DNA from 2 places in the Streptomyces sp. NPDC091377 genome. Region 1 is predicted to be linked to the other one. Evidence: riboswitches for the same ligand, from Rfam matches in the RefSeq annotation. Region 1 holds a riboswitch; the other holds the start of a gene.
What was found. Region 1 has a riboswitch for glycine ahead of gcvP (aminomethyl-transferring glycine dehydrogenase). Riboswitches for the same ligand answer to the same signal wherever they lie in the genome.
Positions count from the first base shown of each region.

Region 1 (6,626 bases):
CGCCACGGTCTACGAATGCACCTCGCCGGACGAGGTGCACGCGCTGCTCCAGGGCGGGCAGGGGATCTTCGGGATCGCCGTGGGCGTGGTGTGGCGGGACGTGGAGAGTGCGCTGTCCCAGCTGCACGGGGAGCGGATCGACACCGGGGAGACACTCGTCGGGCACAACCCGGCGGACGAGCTGGCGCGGCGGCGCAACCGGGCGGTCTGAGCGCCCATCCTGTCATGCCCCCGCCTGTGGTCGGGGGCATTGTCAGTGGTGTGGTGCAGCATCTGAGGTGTGAGGAACACACCCACGATCCTGCATCTCGACATGGATGCCTTCTTCGCCTCGGTGGAGCAGGCGTCCAAGCCGAGCCTGCGCGGGAAGGCCGTGATCGTGGGCGGGCTGGGGCCGCGCGGGGTGGTCGCGACCTGCTCCTACGAGGCCCGGGTGTTCGGGGTGCACTCGGCGATGCCGATGGCGCAGGCGCGGCGGCTGGCACCGAACGCGGCGTACCTGGTCCCGCGCTTCGGCTTCTACCGGGCGATCAGCGAGCAGGTGATGGCGCTCCTGCGGGAGCTGTCGCCGCTGGTGGAGCCGCTGAGCCTGGACGAGGCGTTCGTGGACCTGGTGGCCGGGGAAGCGGCCTGGGACGTGGAGTCCGCCCGGCTGGCGGGGGTCAAGCTGCGTACGGACATACGGGTGGCCACCGGGCTCACCGGGTCGGTGGGGCTGGCCGGCTCCAAGATGCTCGCCAAGATCGCCTCCGAGCAGGCCAAGCCCGACGGTCTCGTACTGATCGCGCCCGGCACCGAGCGGGCGCTGCTGGGGCCCATGTCGGTACGGACGCTGCCCGGGGTGGGGCCCGCGACCGGGGACCATCTGCGGCGCGCCGGGATCACCACGGTCGAGGAGATGGCCGAGGCGGGCGAGGACGAGCTGGTCCGGCTGCTGGGGAAGGCCCACGGGCACGCGCTGTACGCGATGGCGCTGGCGCACGACGACCGGCCGGTGGTCGCCGAACGCGAGACGAAGTCGGTGTCGGTGGAGGACACCTACGACGTGGACATCCACGACCGGACACGGGTCGGTCTTGAGGTGCAGCGGCTGGCCGACCGGTGTGTACGGCGCCTGCGCGCGGCCGGGCTGTCGGGGCGGACGATCGTGCTGAAGGTGCGGAGGTACGACTTCTCCACGCTGACCCGGTCCGAGACGCTGCGGGGGCCGACGGACGACCCGGCGGTGGTGCGGGAGGCGGCGGCGCGGCTGCTGGAGTCCGTGGACAGCACCGGTGGGGTACGACTGCTCGGGGTCGGGGTCAGCGGGCTCGCCGACTACACCCAGGAGGACCTGTTCGCGCAGGCGGCAGGGGAGCCGACGGAGGAGGCCGGGGCGGACCACGAGGAGGAGCGGGCCCGGGAGGAGGAGGCCGAGCAGCACGCCGAGCGCCGCTGGCCGGCGGGGCACGATGTGCGGCACACCGAGCACGGGCACGGGTGGGTGCAGGGCAGCGGGGTCGGACGGGTGACCGTGCGGTTCGAGACGCCGATGTCGCAGGCACCGGGGAGAGTGCGGACGTTCCGGGTCGACGATCCCGCGCTGGAACCGGCGGAGCCGCTGCCTCTCACGGAGCGGGGGGTTGTGGAGGCATCCGGGGCGGGGGCGCTGGGTGAGGGGTGAGCGTGGAGGGGGTGGGAGCGGCACGGGGGCCTGCCGGGCCGGGGTGGGCGTGAGGGAAGGCCCAGGGGAACGGGCCACGGGCACGGGTCCGGGGAAGACACGGGGTGGGGAGAGAACCGGCCGGTCCGGGACGGGTGAAGGGTGGCTGGGCCCGTGGACGGGCGGGGGGCGGAGTCGAGCGCGGTCCGACGTGTTTCAGGGGTGCGCACCGGTCCACCTCGTGGCGGGTGCCGCCCGGAGGGGAGCCGCGGTCTTGGTGTGGAGGGTGCCGTTCATGGCCACGCGCGAGGGGCCTTCGGTCAGGACGTGTGTGGTGCGGGCGGCGTGGTGGCGAGCCGGGCAGGGCTCCGGGGCCTCCGGGTGGGCCGAGCGGGTGAAGCGAGGGGAGGGGCCAGGGGGAGGTCAGGGGTCGTCCTGGCCGGCGATTTTGCCGAAGTCGTGGTCCGGTGCGGGCGAGGGGGTGGTGAGGTCGAGGCCGTAGTGGTGGTAGAGCTGGAGTTCCTGCTCGGGGGAGAGGTGGCGGCCGACGCCGAAGTCGGGGGCGTCCTTGATCAGGGAGCGGTCGAAGGGGACGTGCAGGGTGCCCTCGATCAGTTCGCTGGGCTCCAGGGGGACGAAGGCGTCCCGGCTGAAGAGTCCCGTCCTTATGGCGGCCCACTCGGGTACGCCGGTCGCGTCGTCGAGGTAGACCTCGTCGATCGTGCCGATCTTGGTGCCGTTGCGGTCGAACGCCTTGCGGCCGATCAGGTTGCGCGGATCGATATCGGTCTGCACGGTCCCTCCACGAGGTCGCAACTCATCCGTAAGCACTACGAAAGAGCACATTGGGGAAGGCGGCCACTCGAAGGCCCGTTCGTGGACCGCGCTGGTAGGCTGACAGCGGCTGCTGACCCCGTGCGGGAGAGTCCTCCGGGTCACCGGAGGCGCCGAAGGAGCAAATCCTCCCCGGAATCTCTCAGGCCCCCGTACCGCACGGACGAGGTCACTCTGGAAAGCAGAGCGGATAGCGACGGCTTCCGCTCTCACCGACGGTGAAAGCCGGGCGTAAGTCCGGTGAAGCTCTCAGGTTGAGATGACAGAGGGGGAGGCCGTCGGGGCCCCGTGCCGTGGTGCCCCTCGAAGGTCGCGTCAGACCAGGAGGCCTCCGCAATGACCGCCCATCGTATTCCGCTCTCCGCGCTCGAACAGGGCATCCCCTTCGAGCAGCGCCACATCGGGCCCGACCAGGAGGCGCGGGCCAAGATGCTCGCGCAGGTCGGCTACGGCTCCCTCGACGAGCTGACGACCGCCGCGGTCCCGGACGTGATCAAGAACGCCGATGAGCTGGAGCTGCCGGGCGCGCGGACCGAGGCCGAGGTGCTGGCCGAGCTGCGCTCCCTCGCCGACCGCAACCAGGTGCTCGACTCGATGATCGGGCTCGGCTACTACGGCACCTTCACCCCGCCGGTCATCCTGCGGAACGTCATGGAGAACCCGTCCTGGTACACGGCCTACACGCCGTACCAGCCGGAGATCTCGCAGGGGCGCCTGGAGGCGCTGCTCAACTTCCAGACCATGGTCGCCGACCTCACCGGGCTGCCGACCTCGGGGGCCTCGCTGCTGGACGAGGCGACGGCCGCCGCCGAGGCGATGGCGCTCTCACGGCGGATGGGGAAGAACAAGAACGGCCTCTTCCTGGTCGACGCCGACGCGCTGCCGCAGACGATCGCCGTCATCCGGACCCGGGCCGAACCGACCGGGGTCGAGGTCGTGGTCGCCGACCTGAGCGACGGCATTCCGGCCGAGGTCGCCGGGCGGGAGATCAACGGGGTCCTGGTGCAGTACCCGGGTGCCTCCGGGGCCGTACGCGACCTCAGGCCGGTCGTCGAGCAGGCGCACGAGCTGGGCGCGCTGGTGACCGTCGCCGCCGATCTGCTGGCGCTGACGCTGCTGACCTCGCCCGGTGAGCTGGGCGCGGACATCGCGATCGGCACGACCCAGCGCTTCGGTGTGCCGATGGGCTTCGGCGGACCGCACGCCGGGTACATGGCGGTGCACGAGAAGTTCGCGCGCAGCCTGCCGGGCCGGCTCGTCGGCGTCTCCGTGGACGCGGACGGCAACAGGGCGTACCGGCTCGCGCTCCAGACCCGTGAGCAGCACATCCGGCGCGAGAAGGCGACCAGCAACATCTGTACCGCCCAGGTGCTGCTCGCCGTGATGGCGGGGATGTACGCCGTGTACCACGGGCCGGAGGGACTGCGCAGCATCGCCCGCCGGACCCACCGCTACGCCACGATCCTGGCCGCGGGGCTCGCCGCCGGCGGTGCCGAGGTCGTGCACGGCGCCTACTTCGACACGGTGACCGTCAAGGCCGAGGGACGGGCCGCCGCGATCGTCGCCGCCGCGCGCGAGCGGGGGGTCAACCTGCGGCTGGTCGACGCCGACCATGTCTCGCTCGCCTGCGACGAGACGACCACCCGGACCCAGCTCGGCGCCGTGTGGAGCGCCTTCGGGGTCGAGGCCGACCTCGAGGCGCTGGACGCCGCCGCCGAGGACGCCGTACCGGCCGCCCTGCTGCGCGGGGACGACTACCTCACGCACCCGGTCTTCCACCAGCACCGCTCCGAGACCGCGATGCTGCGCTATCTGCGCCGGCTCGCCGACCGGGACTACGCCCTGGACCGCGGGATGATCCCGCTGGGCTCGTGCACCATGAAGCTCAACGCGACGACCGAGATGGAGCCGGTGACCTGGCCGGAGTTCGGTCAGCTGCACCCCTTCGCGCCGGCCGGGCAGGCACAGGGGTATCTGACGCTGATCCGTGAGCTGGAGGAGCGGCTCGCCGAGGTCACCGGGTACGACAAGGTGTCGTTGCAGCCCAACGCCGGGTCGCAGGGCGAGCTGGCCGGGCTGCTGGCGGTGCGCGGCTACCACCGGGCCAACGGGGACGAGCAGCGGACCGTGTGTCTGATCCCGTCCTCCGCGCACGGCACGAACGCCGCGAGCGCGGTGATGGCCGGTATGAAGGTCGTCGTCGTGAAGACCGCCGAGGACGGCGAGATCGACGTCGAGGACCTGCGGGCGAAGATCGAGAAGCACCGCGACGAACTGTCCGTGCTGATGATCACCTACCCGTCCACGCACGGTGTGTTCGAGGAGCACGTCGCCGACATCTGCGCCCAGGTGCACGAGGCGGGCGGACAGGTGTACGTCGACGGCGCCAACCTCAACGCGCTCGTCGGGCTCGCCAAGCCGGGGCACTTCGGCGGCGACGTCTCGCACCTCAACCTGCACAAGACCTTCTGCATCCCGCACGGCGGCGGTGGCCCCGGGGTCGGCCCGGTGGCCGTGCGCGCACACCTTGCGCCGCATCTGCCGAACCACCCGTTGCAGCCGGCCGCCGGTCCCGAGACGGGCGTGGGCCCCGTCTCGGCGGCGCCCTGGGGCTCCGCGGGCATCCTGCCGATCTCCTGGGCCTACGTCCGGCTGATGGGCGGCGAGGGGCTGAAGCGGGCCACACAGGTGGCCGTGCTGTCCGCCAACTACATCGCCAAGCGCCTGGAGCCGCACTACCCGGTCCTCTACACCGGGCCCGGCGGGCTGGTCGCGCACGAGTGCATCATCGATCTGCGCCCGCTGACCAAGGCCACCGGCGTGAGCGTCGACGATGTGGCCAAGCGGCTGATCGACTACGGGTTCCACGCGCCGACGATGTCCTTCCCGGTCGCCGGGACGCTGATGATCGAGCCCACCGAGTCCGAGGACCTGATCGAGGTCGACCGGTTCTGCGAGGCGATGATCGCGATCCGTACGGAGATCGAGAAGGTCGGGTCGGGGGAGTGGCCGGCCGAGGACAACCCGCTGCGCAACGCCCCGCACACCGCCGCCGCGCTGGGCGGGGAGTGGGAGCACGCGTACGCGCGCGAGGAGGCCGTGTTCCCGGCCGGGGTGTCCACCGCGGACAAGTACTGGCCGCCGGTACGGCGTATCGACCAGGCGTTCGGCGACCGGAACCTGGTGTGCTCGTGCCCGCCGCTGGACGCGTACGAGGACTGAGTGACGAGGACTGAGTGACGGGCCTGAGTGATGAGGGCTGAGTGAGGGGGGCCGAGTCACAAGGGCCGAGTGACCAGGATCGAGTGACCAGAGCTGGGTGGTCAGGGCCGAGTGACCAGGGCTGGGTGGTCAGGGTCGAGTGACCAGGGCTGCGTGTCGTACGGCCTGACGCAGGTCGTAGGGAGGACCCCGTGCCGTACCGGCGGCGCGGGGTCCTCGTGTTCTCGGGGTGGGTGGCCGAGAGGGGTGGGGACTGTCCGAGCGGTGGGCTACCTTTGAGGAGTAACGCGATATAGCGTTAGTTCATCCAGGTGTGGGGAATCGGGGTGAGGGCTTTGTCGGCTGAGGCCGTGCCGACCCGGACGGGGTCGGAGCTACGGGTGTCGCACGCGGAGCGGGACCGGGTGGTGGAGGTGCTGACGGTCGCGGCGGGCGACGGCCGGCTTACCGCGGAGGAACTGGACGAGCGGGTGGGGGCGGCGCTGGTCGCCCGCACCGCCGGGGAGTTGGCGGTGCTGACCGCGGATCTGCCCGTCAGTGAGCCGGAGACCAAAGACATGGTCCGGATCGAGCAGGAGGGCAGCTCGACCTGGCGCGGCGACCGCTGGACGGTTCCCAGAGCGCTGCACATCGATTCGACCTGGGGCAATGTCTCGCTGGACTTCACCCAGGCGGTCATCGCGCACGACACCCTGCGGATCGACCTCGACATGACCGGAGGTGCGCTGCGGCTGCTGATCGGGCCGGGCATGGTGGTCGACACCGACGGACTCGTCAGCGACTACTCCATGGTCAGGACGCGGACATCGAGGGACGACACGGGCGGTCCTGTGCGGCTGCGGATCGAGGTGACCGGGCGGTTGACGTACGGGAAGGTGCTGACGCGGGGGCCGCGCAAGGGGTTGTTCCGGTGAGGTCGGCCGGGGGT
Region 1 is NZ_JBIVUE010000035.1:8,654-15,279, forward strand. Features, by position in the region: gene ACIQNG_RS38110 (MerR family transcriptional regulator) at 1-211, shown strand, start outside; gene ACIQNG_RS38115 (DNA polymerase IV) at 281-1,663, shown strand; gene ACIQNG_RS38120 (PRC-barrel domain-containing protein) at 2,066-2,437, opposite strand; glycine riboswitch at 2,551-2,644, shown strand; gene gcvP (aminomethyl-transferring glycine dehydrogenase) at 2,813-5,698, shown strand; gene ACIQNG_RS38130 (DUF1707 domain-containing protein) at 6,049-6,612, shown strand.

Region 2 (6,626 bases), on a different contig from region 1:
GGCCGGAGGGCTCCCCCGACTCCGGACGGCTTCCCCTGACCGGGCGACTCTTTCGACTCCGGACGACTCCCCGTTGGGGGGGCGGCCACCCCGGACCAGGCTGGGCGTCCCCGGGACCGGGCCGGCCATCCTCTAGTCCCGCCGACCGTCCGCCGGTGCCGGCCGGGTCGACTGTCCCGAGCCGGGCGGGCGGCTCAGGCCCCAGGACGGCCACCAAGCCCCGGGGACCGGCCGATCAGCCCCGGAGAACCAGGCGATCAGCTTCGGGACCCGGCACGCACGCCAGGGACCCGACCGCCTGACCGCTCGATGGGAGTCACTCACCCCCGACGCGGCGTCTGGAGACGGCGAGGGTGGGCCTGGGCGCGGGACGCACCTCCCGGCTCGGCGGCGGCCACGGAGACCTGGCGTCCACCAGCCAGACCGAGACGGCCGCCCCAGGAAGCTTGGCGCCCAAGGCCCGAGCGCTACGGCTGGGTCCGGCCCGGCGGGTGGGCCTTGGGGCGGGGCGCCGGTCTTTGGCCTGACGACCGTGCCGCGGAATCGGGGCCGCTCGCCGAGGTGCGGGCCCCGAGGGGCGGGGGTAGCCGGGGCGCGGGCCTGGGCGGGTCCGGTGGACCGGGTCGGCCAGCCTGAGCCCGACGGGCCGCTCCCCCTCGGAGGGCCGGGGGCCGGAGGACCGGGGAGCCCGGGAGACCCGGAGCCAGGGTCGGGGAGCAGCCCGGCGGGCCCGGGGGCCCGGGAAGCGCGGGGATCCTGGCGGGCTCGGGGATCCCGGGGCCCGGGGGGCACGGGGCTCGGCGGCCAGGGGGCTCGGGGATCCCGAGGAGCCCGGGAGACCCTGAGCCCGGCGGGCCCGAGGCGCCCGGGAGGCCCGGGGCCCTGCACCCCCGCAGCCCCCGGCACCCCCGGCACCCCCGCAGCGCCCGCAGCCCCCGGCACCCCGCAGGCCCCGCCGCCCCGGCAGGCCCGCCGCCCCCGTCGCTCCGAGGGTCAGCCTGTGAAGCCGATTCGGTGGAGGGTGTTGGCCGCGTCGCGGTCCAGGAGGACTGCGGAGCCGCAGCCGCCGGGCAGGTCGCCGCGTTCCACCCGGCGGGTCAGGCGGGCCGCCACCCGGCGGTGCCTGCGGAAGGCGTAGCGGGACACGCCCCGGCCGCGTTCGCGCTGGCCCTCCAGGGCCTGCTCGGGGGTGACGTCGAGCAGCAGGACGTGGAGCATGCCGCCCCGGCGACGGGCCTCGCGGGCCAGCCAGGCTCTCACCCATGCCTGGGTGCCGCAGTCGTGCACCACCACACCCTTGCCGGTGCGCAGGGCGCGGCGCAGTCCGGCGTAGTGCGCGAGCCGGACCAGGGGGCGGTAGGCCGCGTACGGCAGGAAGCGCGGGACGCGGCGGTCCCAGCGGTCCCGGCTGTCCTGGGAGTCGATCCGGGCGGCGGTGACCGCACGCTTCATGAGGGTCGACTTGCCGCTGCCGGGCAGTCCGGTGACCACCACGAGGTCGCGGGGGCCGAAGAGCAGGGCGCGCGGGCTGCGACCGCCCCGTGCGCGCAAGTCGCGGACGACGGGGGCGGGCGGCGCGGCGCACGCCTCCCGGGCCGGGGCACCCGGCTGCTCGGGCAGCGCGACGCCGGACGTGGTCGCGTACGCCGTGATCCTGTTCACCGTGATCGTCCTCCCCTGGGGCGGTTCACGAGATCCCCTCCCCGTCGAGTGTAAAGAGAAGGTAATTCGCGGTGTCTCGTATTTCCGTACGCATCGCGCAACAAGGCTGCTACAGAGCGCTGTCCCTCGACCGTGTCGTGCGAGACCCCCCGTGAGGCTCCCCCTCCCCCGCCGCAGAGATGCGTGCAATGATGAGCCCGCCAACTGCATACCGGCCGTTTGAATCCGCGCGGGAGAGTCCCCGGACATTGCACCGGGGCGCCGAAGGAGCAAGTCCCTCCCTTGAATCTCTCAGGCCCCGTACCGCGCGGGCGAGGCACATCTGAAAAGCGGGCCGCCGCCGCGCGGCCCCACCCAAGGTGCAAACCGTGACCGTGCCCGGTCATGGCGAACCTCTCAGGTTCCGATGACAGATGGGGAGGATCTTGGGGAACCCGAACGGGGGCCCTCAAGGACCCGACCTCGCCTTCCCCGTCCCTTGGGAGACCGCCGATGAGCAGTGCCGAACCCCGGCGCACCGCACTCGATGCCCTGCATCGCTCGCTGGGCGCGACCATGACCGACTTCGCCGGCTGGGACATGCCGCTGCGCTACGGCTCCGAGCGCGACGAGCACCTCGCCGTCCGCACCCGGGCCGGACTGTTCGACCTCTCCCACATGGGCGAGATCGCGGTGACCGGCCCGCAGGCCGGCGCCCTGCTGAACTTCGCCCTGGTCGGCAACATCGCCGGCGTCGGCGTCGGCCGGGCCCGCTACACCATGATCTGCCAGGCCGACGGCGGCATCCTGGACGACCTGATCGTCTACCGCCTTGCCGAGACGTCGTACCTGGTGGTCGCCAACGCCTCCAACGCCCAGGTGGTGCTGGACGCCCTCACCGAGCGGGCCGCCGGCTTCGACGCCGAGGTCCGCGACGACCGCGACGCGTACGCGCTGCTGGCCGTCCAGGGCCCGGAGTCCCCGGGCATCCTGAAGTCGCTGACCGACGCCGACCTGGACCACCTGAAGTACTACGCCGGGCTGCCCGGCACGGTCGCCGGGGTCCCGGCGCTGATCGCCCGTACCGGGTACACCGGCGAGGACGGTTTCGAGCTGTTCGTGAAGCCGGAGCACGCCGTCACGCTGTGGGAGGCGCTGACCGAGGCGGGCGCCGGGGCCGGTCTGGTGCCGTGCGGGCTGTCCTGCCGGGACACCCTGCGCCTGGAGGCGGGCATGCCGCTGTACGGGCATGAGCTGACGGCCGCGCTCACCCCGTTCGACGCCGGGCTGGGCCGGGTGGTGAAGTTCGAGAAGGAGGGCGACTTCGTCGGGCGCGGGGCGCTCGCCGAGGCGGCCGAGCGGGCCGCGACCGAGCCGCCGCGGGTGCTGGTCGGCCTGGTCGCCGAGGGCCGCCGGGTGCCGCGCGCCGGATACCCGGTGGTCGCGGACGGCACGGTGATCGGCGAGGTCACCTCCGGCGCCCCCTCCCCCACCCTGGGCAAGCCGATCGCCATGGCGTACGTCGACGCCGCGCACGCCGCGCCGGGCACGGCCGGGGTCGGGGTGGACATCCGCGGCAGCCACGAACCGTACGAGGTCGTCGCGCTGCCGTTCTACAAGCGCCAGAAGTAAGGGCCGGCCGGCCCGGGGGCGCGCTCCCCGCCCGAGTGCCCTTCCCCGGTCCTCCCGGTCTTCCCGGCTCCTCCCGGCTCCGCCCGGCGCTCTGCCCGGCGCCCTGCTCGGCACCAGGCTCGGCGCCCTCACCAGCTCTTCCCGGCTTTTTCAGCAGTCATCCGCGTACAGGAGAATTCAGGTCATGAGCAACCCCAAGGAACTGCGTTACAGCAAGGAACACGAGTGGCTGTCGGCCACCGACGAGAACGGTGTGGCCACGGTCGGCATCACCGAGTTCGCGGCCAACGCCCTCGGCGACGTCGTCTACGCCCAGCTCCCGCAGGCCGGTGCGACGGTCGCCGCCGGTGAGACCTGTGGCGAGCTGGAGTCCACCAAGTCGGTCTCCGACCTCTACTCGCCGGTCAGCGGCGAGGTCGTCGAGTCCAACCAGGACGTCGTGGACGACCCGGCGCTCGTGAACTCGGCCCCCTTCGAGGGCGGCTGGCTGTTCAAGGTCAGGATCACGGACGAGCCGGCCGAGCTGCTCTCCGCCGACGAGTACACCGCCTTTTCCGCCGGCTGAGGACCGAGGAGTCACTGAACCGATGACTGCCCTGAACACCCCCCTGCACCAGCTCGACCCCGAGGTCGCCGCCGCGGTCGACGCCGAGCTGCGCCGCCAGCAGTCCACGCTGGAGATGATCGCCTCCGAGAACTTCGCCCCGGTCGCGGTCATGGAGGCGCAGGGTTCGGTCCTCACCAACAAGTACGCCGAGGGCTACCCGGGCCGCCGCTACTACGGCGGCTGCGAGTACGTCGACGTCACCGAGCAGCTCGCGATCGACCGGGTCAAGGAGCTGTTCGGCGCCGAGTACGCCAACGTCCAGCCGCACTCGGGCGCCTCCGCCAACCAGGCGGCGCTGTTCGCGCTGGCCCAGCCCGGGGACACCATCCTCGGCCTGGACCTGGCGCACGGCGGCCACCTCACCCACGGGATGCGGCTGAACTTCTCCGGCAAGCAGTTCGACGTGGTCGCGTACCACGTGGACGGCGCCGGCCTGGTCGACATGGCCGAGGTCGAGCGGCTCGCCAAGGAGCACCGCCCGAAGGTGATCATCGCGGGCTGGTCGGCGTACCCCCGCCAGCTCGACTTCGCCGAGTTCCGCCGGATCGCCGACGAGACCGGCGCGTACCTGTGGGTCGACATGGCGCACTTCGCCGGTCTGGTCGCGGCGGGGCTGCACGACAACCCGGTGCCGTACGCCGATGTCGTCACCTCCACCACGCACAAGACCCTCGGCGGTCCGCGCGGCGGGATCATCCTGGCCCGGACGAAGGAGTTCGCGAAGAAGCTGAACTCCGCGGTCTTCCCGGGCTTCCAGGGCGGCCCCCTGGAGCATGTGATCGCCGCGAAGGCGGTGTCCTTCAAGGTCGCCGCGGGCGAGGAGTTCAAGGAGCGCCAGCGGCGTACGGTCGACGGCGCCCGGATCCTCGCCGAGCGGCTGACCGCGCCGGACGCGCGCGAGGCCGGGGTGGATGTGCTGTCCGGCGGTACGGACGTGCATCTGATCCTCGTCGATCTGCGCAACTCGGAGCTGGACGGCCGGCAGGCCGAGGACCGGCTCGACGAGGTCGGCATCACGGTCAACCGCAACGCCGTCCCGAACGACCCGCGCCCGCCGATGGTCACCTCGGGTCTGCGCATCGGCACCCCGGCGCTGGCCACCCGCGGCTTCACCGCCGAGGACTTCGCCGAGGTGGCGGATGTGATCGCGCAGACGCTGAAGCCGTCGTACGACGCGGGGTCGCTGCGGGCCCGGGTGACCGCGCTGGCCGAGAAGCACCCGCTGTACCCCGGTCTGGGCAGCCCGGACCGTCTGGACAAGTAGTTCCGTGGTGGGGGGCGCCCGACGTCGTGCGTCCCCCACCCCCTCAGGAGGTTTCCCGTGGCCATCTCGGTCTTCGACCTGTTCTCGGTCGGTATCGGCCCGTCCAGTTCCCATACGGTCGGCCCCATGCGGGCGGCGCGTATGTTCGCCCGGCGGCTGCGCAATGAGGAGCTGCTGCCCTCGGTGGCCTCGGTGCGCTGCGAGCTGTTCGGCTCGCTGGGCGCGACCGGCCATGGCCACGGCACCCCCAAGGCGGTGCTGCTCGGTCTGGAGGGTGCCTCGCCACGCACGGTGGACGTGGAGGGGGCCGACGAGCGGGTCGAGGAGATCAGGTCCGGCGGCCGGCTGCGGCTGCTGGGCGAGCACGAGATCCCGTTCTCCTACGACGGTGACCTGAAGCTGCACCGCCGCAAGACGCTCCCGTACCACGCGAACGGCATGACCGTGTGGGCGTACGACGCCTCGGGCGCCGAGGTGCTGTCGAAGACGTACTACTCGGTCGGCGGCGGTTTCGTGGTCGACGAGGACGCGGTGGGCGCGGACCGCATCCGGCTGGACGACACGGTCCTGAAGTACCCGTTCCGCACGGGTGACGAGTTGCTGCGGCTGACGCGGGAGACGGGGCTCTCGATCTCCTCGCTGATGCTGGAGAACGAGCGGGCGTGGCGGACCGAGGACGAGATCCGCGCGGGCCTGCTGGAGATCTGGCAGGTGATGCGGGCGTGTGTGGCGCGGGGTATGGCCCGTGAGGGCATCCTACCGGGCGGTCTGAAGGTACGGCGCCGGGCGGCGGCGATCGCCCGCAAGCTGCGCTCCGAGGGTGACCCGCAGGCCCTGGCGATGGAGTGGATCACGCTCTACGCGATGGCCGTGAACGAGGAGAACGCGGCGGGCGGCCGGGTGGTGACGGCCCCGACGAACGGCGCGGCGGGGATCATCCCGGCGGTGCTGCACTACTACGTCAACTTCGTGCCGGGCGCGGACGAGGAGGGCGTCGTCCGCTTCCTGCTCGCGGCGGGCGCGATCGGCATGCTCTTCAAGGAGAACGCGTCCATCTCGGGCGCCGAGGTCGGCTGCCAGGGCGAGGTCGGCTCGGCCTGCTCGATGGCGGCGGGCGCGCTGGCGGAGGTACTGGGCGGTTCCCCGGAGCAGGTGGAGAACGCGGCGGAGATCGGCATGGAACACAACCTGGGCCTGACCTGCGACCCGGTCGGCGGCCTGGTCCAGATCCCGTGCATCGAGCGCAACGGCATGGCCGCGGTGAAGGCCGTCACCGCCGCCAAGATGGCCATGCGCGGCGACGGCAGCCACAAGGTGTCCCTGGACAAGGTCATCAAGACCATGAAGGAGACCGGCGCGGACATGTCGGTCAAGTACAAGGAGACCGCGCGGGGCGGTCTTGCGGTGAACATCATCGAGTGCTGAGCCCGTCATGACGGGTGGGCCCTGACCAGCGCGTTTTCATCTTTCGGCGCCGTCAGG
Region 2 is NZ_JBIVUE010000011.1:41,601-48,226, reverse strand. Features, by position in the region: gene ACIQNG_RS23545 (AAA family ATPase) at 994-1,662, opposite strand; glycine riboswitch at 1,883-1,978, shown strand; gene gcvT (glycine cleavage system aminomethyltransferase GcvT) at 2,155-3,273, shown strand; gene gcvH (glycine cleavage system protein GcvH) at 3,458-3,838, shown strand; gene glyA (serine hydroxymethyltransferase) at 3,861-5,144, shown strand; gene ACIQNG_RS23525 (L-serine ammonia-lyase) at 5,202-6,569, shown strand.
Region 2: another riboswitch for glycine. It lies ahead of gcvT (glycine cleavage system aminomethyltransferase GcvT); the one in region 1 lies ahead of gcvP (aminomethyl-transferring glycine dehydrogenase).